Linked DNA regions of Flammeovirga yaeyamensis. The protein of the gene in region 2 binds, or shares a complex with, the protein of the main gene of each other region. Links are inferred from orthologs where the notes say so. Each region holds a gene or a part of one and is shown on either strand. Other genes may lie near its edges.

What was found. The genes of interacting proteins can lie anywhere in the genome.
Region 1: the proteins of lpdA (region 2) and KMW28_RS15565 are in contact, whole or in part, in a crystal structure (PDB 1EBD), measured with the Geobacillus stearothermophilus proteins. The link is inferred for Flammeovirga yaeyamensis from one-to-one orthologs. Residues at the interface, in WP_049624544.1 of Geobacillus stearothermophilus: Pro340, Ser341, Asp344, Tyr345, Arg403, Asp406, Val408, Glu431, Ala432, Gly433, Asp438; in WP_033016211.1 of Geobacillus stearothermophilus: Ile130, Ala131, Met132, Pro133, Arg136, Arg140, Glu141, Asn155, Arg157.

The regions. Positions count from the first base shown.
Region 1 is NZ_CP076132.1:3,954,736-3,960,560, forward strand. Bases 199-3,151 are described here. They hold KMW28_RS15565 (2-oxo acid dehydrogenase subunit E2), read left to right. Parts: upstream 199-813; coding sequence 814-2,490; downstream 2,491-3,151. Other genes in these bases: KMW28_RS15560 (hypothetical protein), read right to left, coding at 199-437; KMW28_RS15570 (S41 family peptidase), read right to left, coding at 2,808-3,151. Outside these bases: more of KMW28_RS15560, read right to left, coding at 1-198; more of KMW28_RS15570, read right to left, coding at 3,152-3,905; KMW28_RS15575 (hypothetical protein), read right to left, coding at 3,909-4,781; KMW28_RS15580 (hypothetical protein), read left to right, coding at 4,979-5,825.
Region 2 is NZ_CP076132.1:2,313,474-2,321,437, reverse strand. The notes cover bases 2,346-5,296. They hold lpdA (dihydrolipoyl dehydrogenase), read right to left. Parts: upstream 4,543-5,296; coding sequence 3,148-4,542; downstream 2,346-3,147. Other genes in these bases: odhB (2-oxoglutarate dehydrogenase complex dihydrolipoyllysine-residue succinyltransferase), read right to left, coding at 4,668-5,296; KMW28_RS09000 (BamA/TamA family outer membrane protein), read right to left, coding at 2,346-2,714. In the rest of the region: KMW28_RS09005 (hypothetical protein), read left to right, coding at 1-1,382; more of KMW28_RS09000, read right to left, coding at 1,461-2,345; more of odhB, read right to left, coding at 5,297-6,200; KMW28_RS08985 (GNAT family N-acetyltransferase), read right to left, coding at 6,249-6,686; KMW28_RS08980 (2-oxoglutarate dehydrogenase E1 component), read right to left, coding at 6,717-7,964. UniProt on the Escherichia coli protein: Lipoamide dehydrogenase is a component of the glycine cleavage system as well as of the alpha-ketoacid dehydrogenase complexes.

The DNA of each region.
Region 1 (5,825 bases), 1.6 Mb from region 2 along the record:
GATTTAATCATATCTTTTAACGAACCACCGTACATCATTTCAAAAATAAATGCATCGGAAATAGCTCTTTTCACTTCCTCTTCAAAAATTTCTTTACTCCCACTAAAAGACACCTCTACCTCTGAACGAATAAAATTTGTTTGTCCAGTAGCAGCATATCCTTGTTGAAATAAACCAATATTACTTTGTCTTAAATCTTGAATGGAATTATAGACAAGCACCTTCGTTTTATAAAAAGGAGCATGACCAATCGTTTCGGTTAAATACTGATATTCTCTCTCAGCTATCTCACCTGCGATCTTGGCAATAGTGATTCCATAGCCATAATAATACAGCTCGAAATGTTCTGTTTCTATATAACTCCAATCAAAAACTTCGTATTGTACACGGTTTTTTCCAAACTTATCTAAGTGGAAAAAATGTTGTGCATTTACCATAGAAGTTATGAATAGAAATAATATTGGTAATGTTTTACTAAAATTTATTCGCATAGTAAATGTCCTCATTTGAGTAAGTCAGATTTTTTGAAGAAGTCTAAAAGCCTGCCAAAGAATGATGTAAAGGGTTAACTAGCAATTGTAATATTTCAAGTATAGACAAGAGTAAAATTTCAAGAGCTTAGCTTATTTCAAATTAATAAAAAAAATGAAAATGAACGTAAGAAATTGCTAAAAAGTTCAATGAAAATCAAAACATATAAATTTAAATGAATACTAAATCTCTAAACTTTACATAATATTTAAAATTTCTGTTTATTTTTGGCACGAAAACGAAAAATGTAGAGACAAACAAAATTAGAGTCTTAATTAGATTATGGCAGAAGTAATCAGAATGCCTAAGATGTCAGATACAATGACAGAAGGCGTGATCGCATCTTGGTTAGTAAAAGTAGGAGACGAGATTTCATCGGGCGATATCATCGCAGAAGTGGAAACAGATAAAGCCACTATGGAACTTGAAAACTACGAGGACGGCGTTTTATTATACATCGCTGTTGAAGAAAAACAGGCAGTCCCTGTTGACGGAGTTATCGCAATTGTTGGTGAAGAGGGAGAAGACTATCAATCTCTTCTAGACGGAAATACATCCGCTGCACCAGCTGAAAGTGCTCCAGCACCTGCTGCTGAAGAAGCACCTGCACCGGCTGCAGCTCCAGCTGCTGAAGCTATTGATGTATCAGGCATCAATGCAACAGTAGTGAAAATGCCGAAAATGTCAGATACAATGACTGACGGTACAATCTCTCAATGGTTAATGAAAGTTGGTGATGAAGTGAACGCGGGTGATATCCTTGCTGAAGTTCAAACTGACAAAGCAACAATGGAACTAGAGTCTTATGACGAAGGTAAACTATTGTACGTTGCTGTTGAGGACGGTGGTTCTGTTCCTGTTGATGGTGTTATCGCTATCATCGGTGAAGAAGGCGCAGACTACGAAACTTTATTAAAAGCTGAAGAGCAAAAGTCTGCAGCTCCTGCTGAGGCGGCTCCTGCTCCAGCTCCAAAAGCTGAAGCTCCAGCGGCTCAACCAGCTGCTGCCCCTGCTCAAGCACCTAAAGCAGCTCCTGCTACTGCTCCTGCAGTTGCTCAATCTAGAGAAGCTGCTCCTGCTCCAGAACACGACGGTAAAAGAGTTTTTGCTTCTCCATTGGCTAAGAAAATGGCTGAGGATAGAGGTTTTAACATCGCTATGATCCCAGGTTCAGGTGAGCACGGTAGAGTAATCAAAAGAGACGTTGAAGCGTACGTTCCTTCTCCAACTCCTGTTGCTGCCGCTGCTGCTCCAGCTGCTGCACTACCTGCAGGTGTTGAAAGTTTCGACGATCAACCGATGAATAGCATGCGTAAAGCAATTGCTAGAAATCTTACATCAAGTCAATTTGGTGCTCCTCACTTCTATTTAACAATGGATATCGACATGGACAAGGCTATGGCCGCAAGAAAGTCTATGAACGAGATTGCTGAGGCGAAGATTTCATTCAACGATATGGTAGTGAAAGCTGTTGCTACTTCATTAAAGATGCACCCATTGGTGAACTCTTTAGTCGAAGGTGATGTAATCAAAGTTGCTAATCATATCAACGTGGGTGTAGCTGTTGCTATTCCTGACGGTCTTGTTGTTCCTGTAATCAGAAACACAGACATGTTGTCTTTATCACAAATATCTTCTACTGTAAAAGATATGGCTGGTAAAGCAAAAGACAAAAAACTTGGTTTAGACGAAATGTCTGGTGCTACATTCACAATTTCAAACTTGGGTATGTTTGGCATCGAGCAATTCACTTCTATCATTAATGCTCCTGCATCTTGTATCTTAGCTGTAGGCGGTATCAAGCAAGTACCTGTTGTGAAAAACGGTCAGATCGTACCTGGTAACATCATGAAGATTACTCTTACATGTGACCACAGATCTGTAGATGGTGCTATTGGTGCAGCATTCTTGAAAACGCTGAAAGGATTAATGGAAGATCCAGTTAGAATCCTAATCTAATTTGACTTTGCCAAGCAATTAAGATAAAAATAGTCTAATCGCTATATATAGCCACTTCATTTATTTGAAGTGGCTTTTTTTTCTCTATCAGTTAAATAACACTTGATATTATTTCTGAATAAAGATTTTAATTCCACTCACCTTAAAAAGTTTCAGGTATAAAAAAACGCAACCTATTTTCATAAGTTGCGCCCTCTTAGATTTGGATCTTACGTTATTAAAGATCGTATATGTTTTAGTATTATTCGCATTTATATACACGAGTATTACATAAAAAATGTTGCCCTTTTTTATATAAAATTATAAAAAAATTCATTTTACCACGATCCATTAAAAATCTCATCTATGGCTCTTTCAATCAACGTATCTTTATTCTCTTGTGTATCAGAAGGTTGCTGAGTAACATAGATATCTGGGGGTACTCCCAGTTCATATTCTGTATTACCATCTACTGACCTAGTTTGAGTAACTGACATTCTATAATACCATCCATTTGGTAACTGACCACCTCTTGGTGCACCAAGTCCACCTCCTGTTGGTACTCCAATGATTTTTACTGGATGTAACTTTTTAACGGCTTGTAAAGCAGTCGCAAAATAAGAAGTAGCACTGTAGCAACCTCTATCCGTTAGTACAACGATTTTTCCTGGATAATGATAACCGCTTGGAGAAATATCTGCAGGAAGCCATTCATCAAAATCATTTGGTCCGGTACCTGATTTATTTCTACTATAATAAAGCGTTACATTACCTGCATCCGATGGAATAAATCTCTCGCATATCTGGAAAATATTCAATGGCGATCCTCCTCCGTTACTTCTTACATCAAAGATCATCCCCTCTGTTACATTTCGATATCTTGTAATTACATAGTCGATATCATAATTAGAAATCATAGATGAAAAACTGCTATATCTTACATAGAGGATTCCCTTGTTTTGTCCATTAACAGCTCTAACTAAAGGTACTTTATTTCCTGTAGAATCCAATTCATGAATCAAATCGTTGGTTAAAGGTCCAGTTTGGGCATAATAGCTACTTAGATAAGTATCTCGAACAATACGGACGTTATAATTAGAATCCGGAACAGCTAACTCAGGGTATCTTGACACATTAAAAGGAGAATACAAATTTACATGTCCATCTTTTAATGTGGCCATCATATCAAACATCATGATAAAGAATTCTTCCTGAGACATATTATCTGTAATCACCCCATCATAAACAGAATACACACTATCCCAATCAATATTTTTTAATTCGAAATAAGAATATTGCTCTTTCGTTTTCTGCCATAAATATTCAAAAGTTTGTCTATTTCCAGATGAAGGGTCTTTTTCAATAAACAAATTCTCACAACTACTGAAAAGAAGTGATGCAAGAATAACAGTCACTATATATACTTTATTTTTCATTTTCTACTTTCCAGTTAGGTTAAACATAAATGCGATTCCTAATCGATGAGAAGCACCTTTTGATGTTCCACTACTTCCCTCGTTTACGCCATAATATCTCCACACATAGTTAAAACGTAAAGCATTTTTGTTATGTAAGTGATAATAAAATTCCAACCTTGAACTCACTTGAACCAGGTCTCCGATAAAAGCAAAATTGTTTTTTCCTTCCCCAGAAATGAAATTAGCTCCTGTAGTAAAATTACTGATTGTATTATAGCTTGGTCGAATATATGTTCCCATAAGCGGTAAAGAGAAATTCCATAAAAAAGTAAAATCTCTATCTTTCTTTCTTAAAAACTTACCAGAAGATGGTAAGGATACATCCCAAGCAAATTGAGTTGCTAATCCAAAGCCACTTACGTATTCAAAATTTAAAGATGAATTAGTGTAGGAGAAATTACCTCGATAATTTCCTGTAAAATCTATGGCTGCACCCACTTTAAAGTGAACATTCTCCTTAGAACTAAATACTGGATTTACTTTCCAAAGAGCATGGGTATGTACAGGAACGTAATAAAAAATATTACCTCCAGCATCAGTCACCCCCGATAAATGAGTATAAAGAATACCAAAATCAAACCCTCCGTCAATTAGAAATTCAAATTTTTCAGAAGTCAGTAAATACCCTACAGACCCTCCTATTCCTCTTCCTTTATAAGTTAAAGGAGAAAAGGCTAAATCTTGGGATTTATTAGTAGGTGATAAGTTTATGCCTGCAATAAAGTAATGCTGCTTTTTAAGTGTAGGTGGGCTATCTTCCTGCCCTACTACAAATGTGGATATACCACAGAGTAACAGAAAGAAGCAACTCTTCAACAATCTATAAAAATTCATTGATTGGTAATAAGTTAGATTGAACGTGACAATTGAATGGAGTTTCAATAGCTTTAATTTATTTTTATAAGAAGGAAGAAAATTATGTATTAACTCCCCTCAGATTATTAAATTAACGAACCTTTTTGAATATTGAAAAAGAAATCTTTAATCTATTTTATTAACTTTATTAACTGCAAAGAAATCTAGCTCCTTTCATGATCAAAAACACAATTAATCTACTCTGGCTTTTACTTCTCTTTTCATTATCAACCAACGCTCAGTCAAAGCGTTACTGGAGTAATAGTTTTAATACTGATGCCAATTTGCTCTCTGGAGCCGTTGTTGGTGGAGGAAGTGGTATTGCAGCCATTTTTTACAACCCTGCTCAAATTGCTGATATCGATTATCAAAAATTTGCTATTTCTGCAAATATTTTCAGCCTATATATCTACAGGTACAACAATGCCTTAGGAGGTGGAGATGGTTACAACGATTGGAATTTCAAAGTTCAACCTCGTTTTGTCGCCTTCTTACTACGTCCTAAAAGATGGAAAAGCACTAGTATTGAATTAGCGAGTTTTACCAGAGATAAAGTATCTACAGAATTAAGGAGCAGAAATGCCCAAGAGTTGGATATTATTAAAAGTAGAACTGGTGATGAAATATATTTAGCAGATTACTATTACCGTATGAATTATGAAGATTATTGGTTAAGTATCGGTATCGCCAAAAAATTTGATGATAAATTCAGTATTGGTATTTCAGGTTACCACTCTTATGTGAGTTTTAAATATGATTATGAAATTGATACTCGGGCATTTTCTGCTGAACCCGTCACTTCTGATGATTCTTTTTACATTTCACAATACAAAAATGTTCAATCCCTATCCGGTTATTCATCCCGATTATTATTTAAGTTAGGTTTAAAATATCAATGGAGAGACTGGCAATTTGGAATGGCAGTACAAACTCCTTCTATCAACTATTTGGGTGAATCGAAAGTGTATAGAGAAGTTTCCATGCAAAATATCCATAATCAAAGTGGTGATTTATTACCCAATA
Region 2 (7,964 bases):
GGTATATTCAAAAATTATCAGAATACAATTTCCAAAACAGCAATCTTGACAAAAAATTTGAATATGAAAATTGGTTGGGAGCTCCTGATACTTTCCCTAAAGAAAATCTAAATTTCTTGTACGATCAGGTATTAAATCAATCTTTCTATTATGATGAAATTGAAAATGCAAGTAGTTTAGAAAAATATAATCAAAACTATCTAACTACTTATTATCAAGGACATAATAACTTATTACGACACTCTGATTTTTATAAAGGGATTCTAAGATATCTTAAGGCTGTGGAGTGTTTTAAATATCAATCGGAAAATGAAAGATATTATAATGAATGGACACATAATTTTTTAGGAACTAATATACAACAACCTAATAAAGAGCTTCCATTTACCACTGTAAACCCAGAGCCTATAAAGTGGATACACTCCAATTTAATTCCAAACCCTAATGATCTATTAGATCAGTTTACTTATCAAGAAATCTATCATTTAACCATGAAAAGATACTTTAGACTAAGTGTCGAGTCATATTTATCTATTCAAAGGTTTTCGCCCATTATACAAGCACAAGAATATTATCATTTTACAGTAGATAAGAATGTAAAAGCTTCTGATTATTTACAAGAGTATTATTCTAATATCAAAGGATATGAACATCCATTAGGACCAGAAAAACGATCAAACACTTATTATAGTCCACAAGTAGCAAGTGGTTTCTGGCTTAGACGAATTCTAGATGGTTCTTCTGATGAAATCTATAAAGGTTTCGAGAAGGTAATAAAATTATATGATAGCAAATGGTATACTGAAAAATTACAAGAGTATAATATAGAAACTGAAAATGATAATTTGCTCTTTGAGGATAAGAAAAAGTTAATTACACAATTATTTGAGAGTACTGATTTTAAAGATTATGATCAATATTATAATGATGTTAATACAAATGAATTTATAAAAAATGAGAATCTATTTGTAAGTAATCCTCAATTAGCTGATGCTATTGTAAGTTTTTCAGCAGATTATTTTTTTAAAGAAGATACACCTTTAAAAATTGAAAAGATATATATGAAAGACATCAATGAAATCACTTTGAATGGTCTGTATAAATTTGATGGCATTGAAGTTTTATTGTTTAATTTATTTTCCGAAAAAATTGAGGCAAAAATTCAAATTGGTATTGTTAAAGTAGATGAAAAACTACTACCTGATCCATTAATAGGACATGCCGTAATACATGAATCAGATCAGCCTTATAAGTCAATTGCTGGCATATTTAAAAAGGATAATAAATGGATTTGGTTTAACGGTTTCAAGAAAAGAGAAGATGAAAATAGATTTGGCAATGAACCTGTTATTGTAACATTAAAAGAGATCAAAAGTCTATAAGAACAAAACCCCGGTAGTAAAACTATCGGGGTTTATCGTTTTTAGAAATCTAACATCTTTGCTTAAGTATTCTCTTGGTTAGAAGTATTCGTTTAAGCTCAAGTAAAACGCTCCTGCACCATCTGAACCCCAACCATAATCTAATGCTAAGTTGGTTCTTGATCTCTTATTAATCATTACTCTAGCACCCACACCGACTGCTGCTTTTAAATGATCAAATAATTGTACGTTCAAATCGTGTGACGATACTGTTGTACAGTTAGCAAAAACTACTGCTCCTAACAAATCTTTATTTCTTTGAATGATTGGCACTGGAATTCTCCATTCGATCTCAGAATAGAAAATATCATTACCTCTAAAACGACCTTGAGGGAATGCTCTACCGGAACGTCCCATTTGATCCCATCCTAAAGATGGCAATGCCATATAGGGTAAGTTACCTGATGTATGGAAGTTACCATACGTCCAAATTGCCAATACATTTCTTGGGTTCTTTTTAGAAAGACTGAAGTAGTCTCTATATTCCAACCATAATGTTGAAGCCGTCTGATCACTACCTAACCAAGTAGGCATATATCTAAACTGTGCATTAAGGAAACGACCTGTGTAAGGGTTTGCTACATTATCTCTACTATCATAAACCGCGTTTAATGACACACCTGATGTTGTATAACCTTCGTGATCAAAACCATGAATTTGGCTATAAGCATAATGGTTTGTGATTACTTGAGGATCGCTTTCCAAATCAAGTAATTGATCATTAATATTAGAATACATATCCAAGTGGTATCCTAAACCTAAATATACATTTGGTTTAATTTGCTTTAAGGCTGTTTGATGGAATCTTACAAGATCAAATTCCATTAGTTCTCCTTCATGAACACCATCTTTATAATCACCTAATTTGAAACCTCCATCTTCAGTTACTAAGATATCTGATTGAGGACCTGTACCTAAACCATATGTAGGCTGTGAAGAATAAAATAATCTCCAGTCACCTTGGAAGAACCACTCATTATTTGCTGAATAAGCATTTGATTTAATGGTGAACATCAATTGTTTTTTAGTAGAATATGTCGCCGTAACTAAAGCACTTGACATTTTCGTAGTACTAGGATCTCCCAAGAACATACCACCTGATGCAGCAAATCCATAAATAAATCCAAAAGCTGGGTTTGATGCTAATACAGGCAATGGTGCCATGTACAATTGCCCCTGCTTCACTTCCTCATCCTTTTTCTTTTCTTTTTTCGTTTCATTGTCGTTAATACCATTTGCTAAAACACAAAACGATAATAAACTTAGTAAGATCGTTGTAGTTACTCTTCTCATTTTCGATCAAGTAGTTAATTGTAATTAAGTAAATTTGGAGTGTTATAAAACACCTGACAGAGTGTTGAATTAATGATTACATTTAGTGAGATAGTAAGGTTGTTTTTAGCTTTTAACATTTAAAAATTTCCTCTTTTATCTATTTTGTCATTTCCTTCACATCAAAAAATTGTTTTTGACCAAAAAGAAAATAACACTGATTTTATTTAACCTTTTTGAATTAATATAGGTCATATTCAACATTCTATTCTATCAAAAGTATATTTATTGGCTACTCAAACAACCTGAATTAGATATTTTAATATTCTTTCATTCAATTTATGTTTATGACATTGAATGAAATTCTATGAACGAGAAAAAGTGAGACATAAAAAAAGGCCGCCAAATGGCGACCTTTTGTCTGAATAGATCAGATATATTCTTCGTTTGATAATTACATATTTAATGCTCTATCTCCTGTAGCTGCTAAACAAGCTTCCTTGATAGCCTCAGAATAAGTAGGGTGAGCATGAGACATTCTAGAAATATCTTCTGCAGACGCTCTGTATTCCATTGCAACAACCCCTTCAGAAATCATATCTGCAGCACGTGGTCCGATGATGTGCATACCTAAGATTTCGTCCGTTTCCTTATCAGCAAGTACTTTTACCAATCCATCGATATCCATAGATGCTCTTGCTCTACCTGATGCTCTGAATGGGAATGAACCCGCTTTATAAGCTCTCTTTGATTCTTTCAATTCTTGCTCTGTATAACCTACAGAAGCTACCTCAGGCCATGTGTATACAACACCTGGAATCAATTTATAATTGATATGTGGTTTTTGACCATTGATGTGTTCTGCTACGAATACACCTTCTTCTTCAGCTTTGTGAGCCAACATTGCTCCTTTGATCACATCACCGATTGCATAGATTCCTTCTACAGCAGTCTCAAGGTTTTCATTTACTTCAATTCTACCTTTCGCATCAAGTTTACCACCGATTTCTTCAAAGTTTAATTTATCAGTGTAAGGACGACGACCAATAGAAACTAAGCAATAATCACCTTTAATTTCTACTTCTTTGCCTTTCTTATCCGTAGCTTTCACAACTACTTCTTCACCTTCCACTTTTACAGATTCAACTTTAGTTTTTAAGTTAAATTTGAATCCTTCTTTCTTTAATACTCTTTGCATTTCTTTACCCATGGCTACATCCATAGTTGGGATAAGAGAATCTGCGTATTCAACTACTGTTACTTCAGCGCCTAAACGAGCATATACAGAACCTAATTCAAGACCAATTACACCACCACCGATCACGATAAGGTGCTTAGGAATTTCTTTTAGCTCTAAAGCTTCTGTAGAAGTAATCACTCTCTTCTTATCGAATTCGATAAATGGTAACATCACTGGCTTAGAACCTGTAGCAATAATTGTCTTTTTTGAGTTGATTACTTTTGATTCTTCACCATCGATTTTGATTGTGTTCTTATCAACAAAAGAACCGAAACCTTGGTAAACCTCAATTTTATTTTTTTTCATCAAAAAGCCGATACCATCTGTAGTTTGCTTTACTACCTCACCTTTTCGAGCGATCATTTTACCAAAATCAATCTTTGGTGTCTCTACTTCAAGACCATGATCAGCAAAACGGTGAACAGCTTGATGATACAATTCAGACGAATCTAAAAGCGCTTTTGATGGAATACATCCAACATTTAAACATGTTCCTCCTAAAGTATTGTATTTTTCAATTAACGCTACTTTCATTCCTAATTGGGCTGCTCTAATTGCAGCAATATAACCGCCAGGACCGGAACCGATAACTGTTAAGTCGTATGTCATAACTTTCCTATAAAAGGTATTTTTAAGAATCTTAATAGTAAGCTAAGAAGATTCAAATGTTTGTTGTGTAAAATTTAAGAGAGGACTACAACAATGTGTAGTCCTTTTGATAAAATGTCTATTGATTAAACATCCAATAATAGTCTAATTGGATCTTCTAATAACTCTTTGACTCTCTTCAAGAAGCTAACAGACTCACGACCATCAATAATTCTGTGATCATATGATAATGCCACATACATGATTGGACGAATGTGAACTTCTCCGTTGATTGCTACTGGACGTTCCACAATGTTGTGCATACCCAAAATAGCTGATTGAGGAGCGTTGATGATTGGCGTTGATAACATCGAACCAAATACACCACCATTTGTAATAGTAAATGTACCTCCTTCCATTTCTGGAATTGTCAATTTGTTATCTCTAGCTTTTAACGCTAAACGTCTTACCTCTTTTTCAATATTTGCAAGACTTAAAGACTCTGCATTTCTAATGACAGGAACTACAAGACCTTTAGGTGCTGATACGGCAATCGAGACATCACAGTAATCGTTATATACTAACTCATTACCATCAATGTATGCATTTACTGCAGGCCACTCTTTAAGTGCTACAGTTACTGCTTTTGTAAAGAACGACATAAAACCTAATCCGATTTCGTGCTTGTCCTTAAACATCTCCTTGTACTTCTTACGAAGATCCATTACAGGTTTCATGTCGACTTCATTGAATGTAGTCAACATTGCCGTTTCGTTCTTCACAGAAACTAAACGACGAGAAACTGTCTTACGAAGAGCAGTCATTTTCTCTCTTCTTTGAACTCTTTCGCCTGGAGCAGCAGTTGGTGCTGCTGGAGCTGCTTCTTTCGATGCCGCTGCTTTCTTAGGAGCAGGAGCTGATTTTTGTGCTTTCTCAGCATCCTCTTTAGTGATACGACCATCAACGCCAGTTCCTTTAACTGTTGAAGGATCGATCCCTTTTTCTGCTAAAATTTTCGCTGCTGCTGGCGATGCATGACCTGTTGCATAGGTATCGTTTCCAGATACAGCTGCTGTTGGAGCTGCTGCTGCAGGAGCCGCTTCTGATGAAGCCTCAGAAGGAGCAGTACCTTCCATAATTTCAATCTTACAAATTGGAGCACCGATTTCTAATGTATCACCCTCTTGAGCAATAACTCTTAGAATACCTTGTCCTTCAGCTGTTAATTCAAAAGTTGCTTTGTCTGACTCGATTTCACAAAGAAGATCATCCAATTCTACAAAATCGCCATCTTCTTTTGCCCAAGTCGCAATAGTTACTTCTGAAATAGACTCACCCACTGTAGGTACTACCATATCCAATACTTCGCCAGTTGCTTTTGGAGCATCTGTTGAAGCAGGAGCCGCTTCTGCAGCTGCAGCAGCTTTTGGAGCACCTTCACCTTCCTCAATAGTACAAAGTAATGCACCAATCTCTAAAACAGCATCTTCTTGTGCAGTATCAGCGATCTTGATGACGCCATCTGCTTCTGCTACTAATTCGAAAGTTGCTTTGTCTGATTCTAGTTCACATAGAACATCATCTAGTTCTACAGTGTCGCCGTCTTCTACCAACCATTTTGCAACGGTTACTTCAGTGATCGATTCACCGACAGCTGGAACGGTCATTTGTAAGCTCATAGTTTTATTATTTTGGGTGATGGAGGAATATCCCCCATCACGATAGTTCTAGACTAATTTTTTGATAAACTTGAAGTGAGGTATTCCCACTTCTTCAAATTGATCACCTTCTACAGTATATTCTAATTTTTCATAGAATCCTTTTGCTACTTCTCTAGCATGAACTGTCAACAGTTCATATCCATTATCCATAGCGAATACTTCAGAGAATTGCACCATCAAAGAACCTAGATTCTTTCCTCTTTGTGTATCCTTTACGGCTACCTGACGCATTTTAACTTCCTGAGGAGAGATTGGTTTTAAAACTAAGCAAGCAACCACCTCATCTTCATCGTTCATTGCCACAAAATGATGGCTATCGAACTCTTCAGATAATTCCTCTTTAGAAAATTCTAACCCTAAAGGTTTTCTTAAAACCTCATCACGTAATTCAACTGCTTTAAGGTATTCCGGAGAATCAAATGCTACTTCTTTGATAATGTTCATGATCAATTTTATAATTAAATAGGTTCTTTCTTATTCGAAAGCTGCAGTAACGATTCTGTCTGTCTCCCTCTTATGAACTTTAGGGAAGCCAGTTGCAGGAGATGCACTTGGTTTACGAGATACTAATCTCATCTTAATCAATTGCTCTTCGTTTCTGTAGGCTCTCAAAATATACGTCCAATAACCCATGTTCACAGGTTCTTCTTGAACCCATTTCAACGAGGTATGCTTCGAATATTTACTAAGAATATCGTTAACTTTCTTTTCTGGGAATGGGTGTAATTGTTCTACACGAACAATTGCAACATCCTGTCTATTTTCCTTTTCTTGCTTCTCAAGAAGGTCATAATAGATTTTCCCGGTGCAAAGTAACACTTTCTCTACTTTTTTAGGATCTTTTATTGAAGCATCATCATAAACTTCTTCAAATTTTCCTTTTGTGAAGTCCTCAACAGGAGAAATACACTTAGGGTGACGAAGCATTGACTTAGGAGTCATGACAATTAATGGCTTTCTAAAGTCCCAAGTTAACTGTCTTCTAATCGCATGGAAGAAGTTGGCTGGAGTAGTAAAATTACCCAATACAATATTGTATTCAGCAGCTAACTGAAGGTATCTTTCCGGACGAGCATTCGAGTGCTCAGGTCCTTGACCTTCATAGCCGTGAGGAAGTAACATTATTAAACCATTTGATCTACCCCACTTACTTTCTCCTGAAGTAATGAATTGGTCGATCATTGTTTGAGCACCATTTGAGAAATCACCAAACTGTGCTTCCCAAATTGTTAAAGCACTTGGGTTAGCCATTGCATAACCGTACTCAAAACCAAGAACACCATACTCCGAAAGTAAAGAGTTGTAGATATAGAAAGGTGCTTGAAGTTTACCAATGTTATCCAGAGAACTATATTTCTCGTTCGTCTCTGCATCATTCAATACAGCATGACGGTGAGAGAAAGTACCTCTTTGAACATCTTGACCTGTAATACGAACGATCTTGTTATCCAATAAGATCGAACCATAAGCCATAAGTTCTGCAGCTGCCCAGTTGAATACCTTTTTATCAAAGAACATTTCTTTTCTTTCAGCAATCAATTTATCAATTTGCTTCAAAGGCTTAAATCCATCAGGTACAGTTGTCAAAGCATGACCTACAGCTTCTACAGTAGTTGCAGAAATAGATGTATCTGGTGAGTTATCAAAATCATCACCATGACCTCTCTTCAATTGTTTCCATTGAATCTCTAATTCTTGAGGTCTATAAGGAAGTGGATTCTG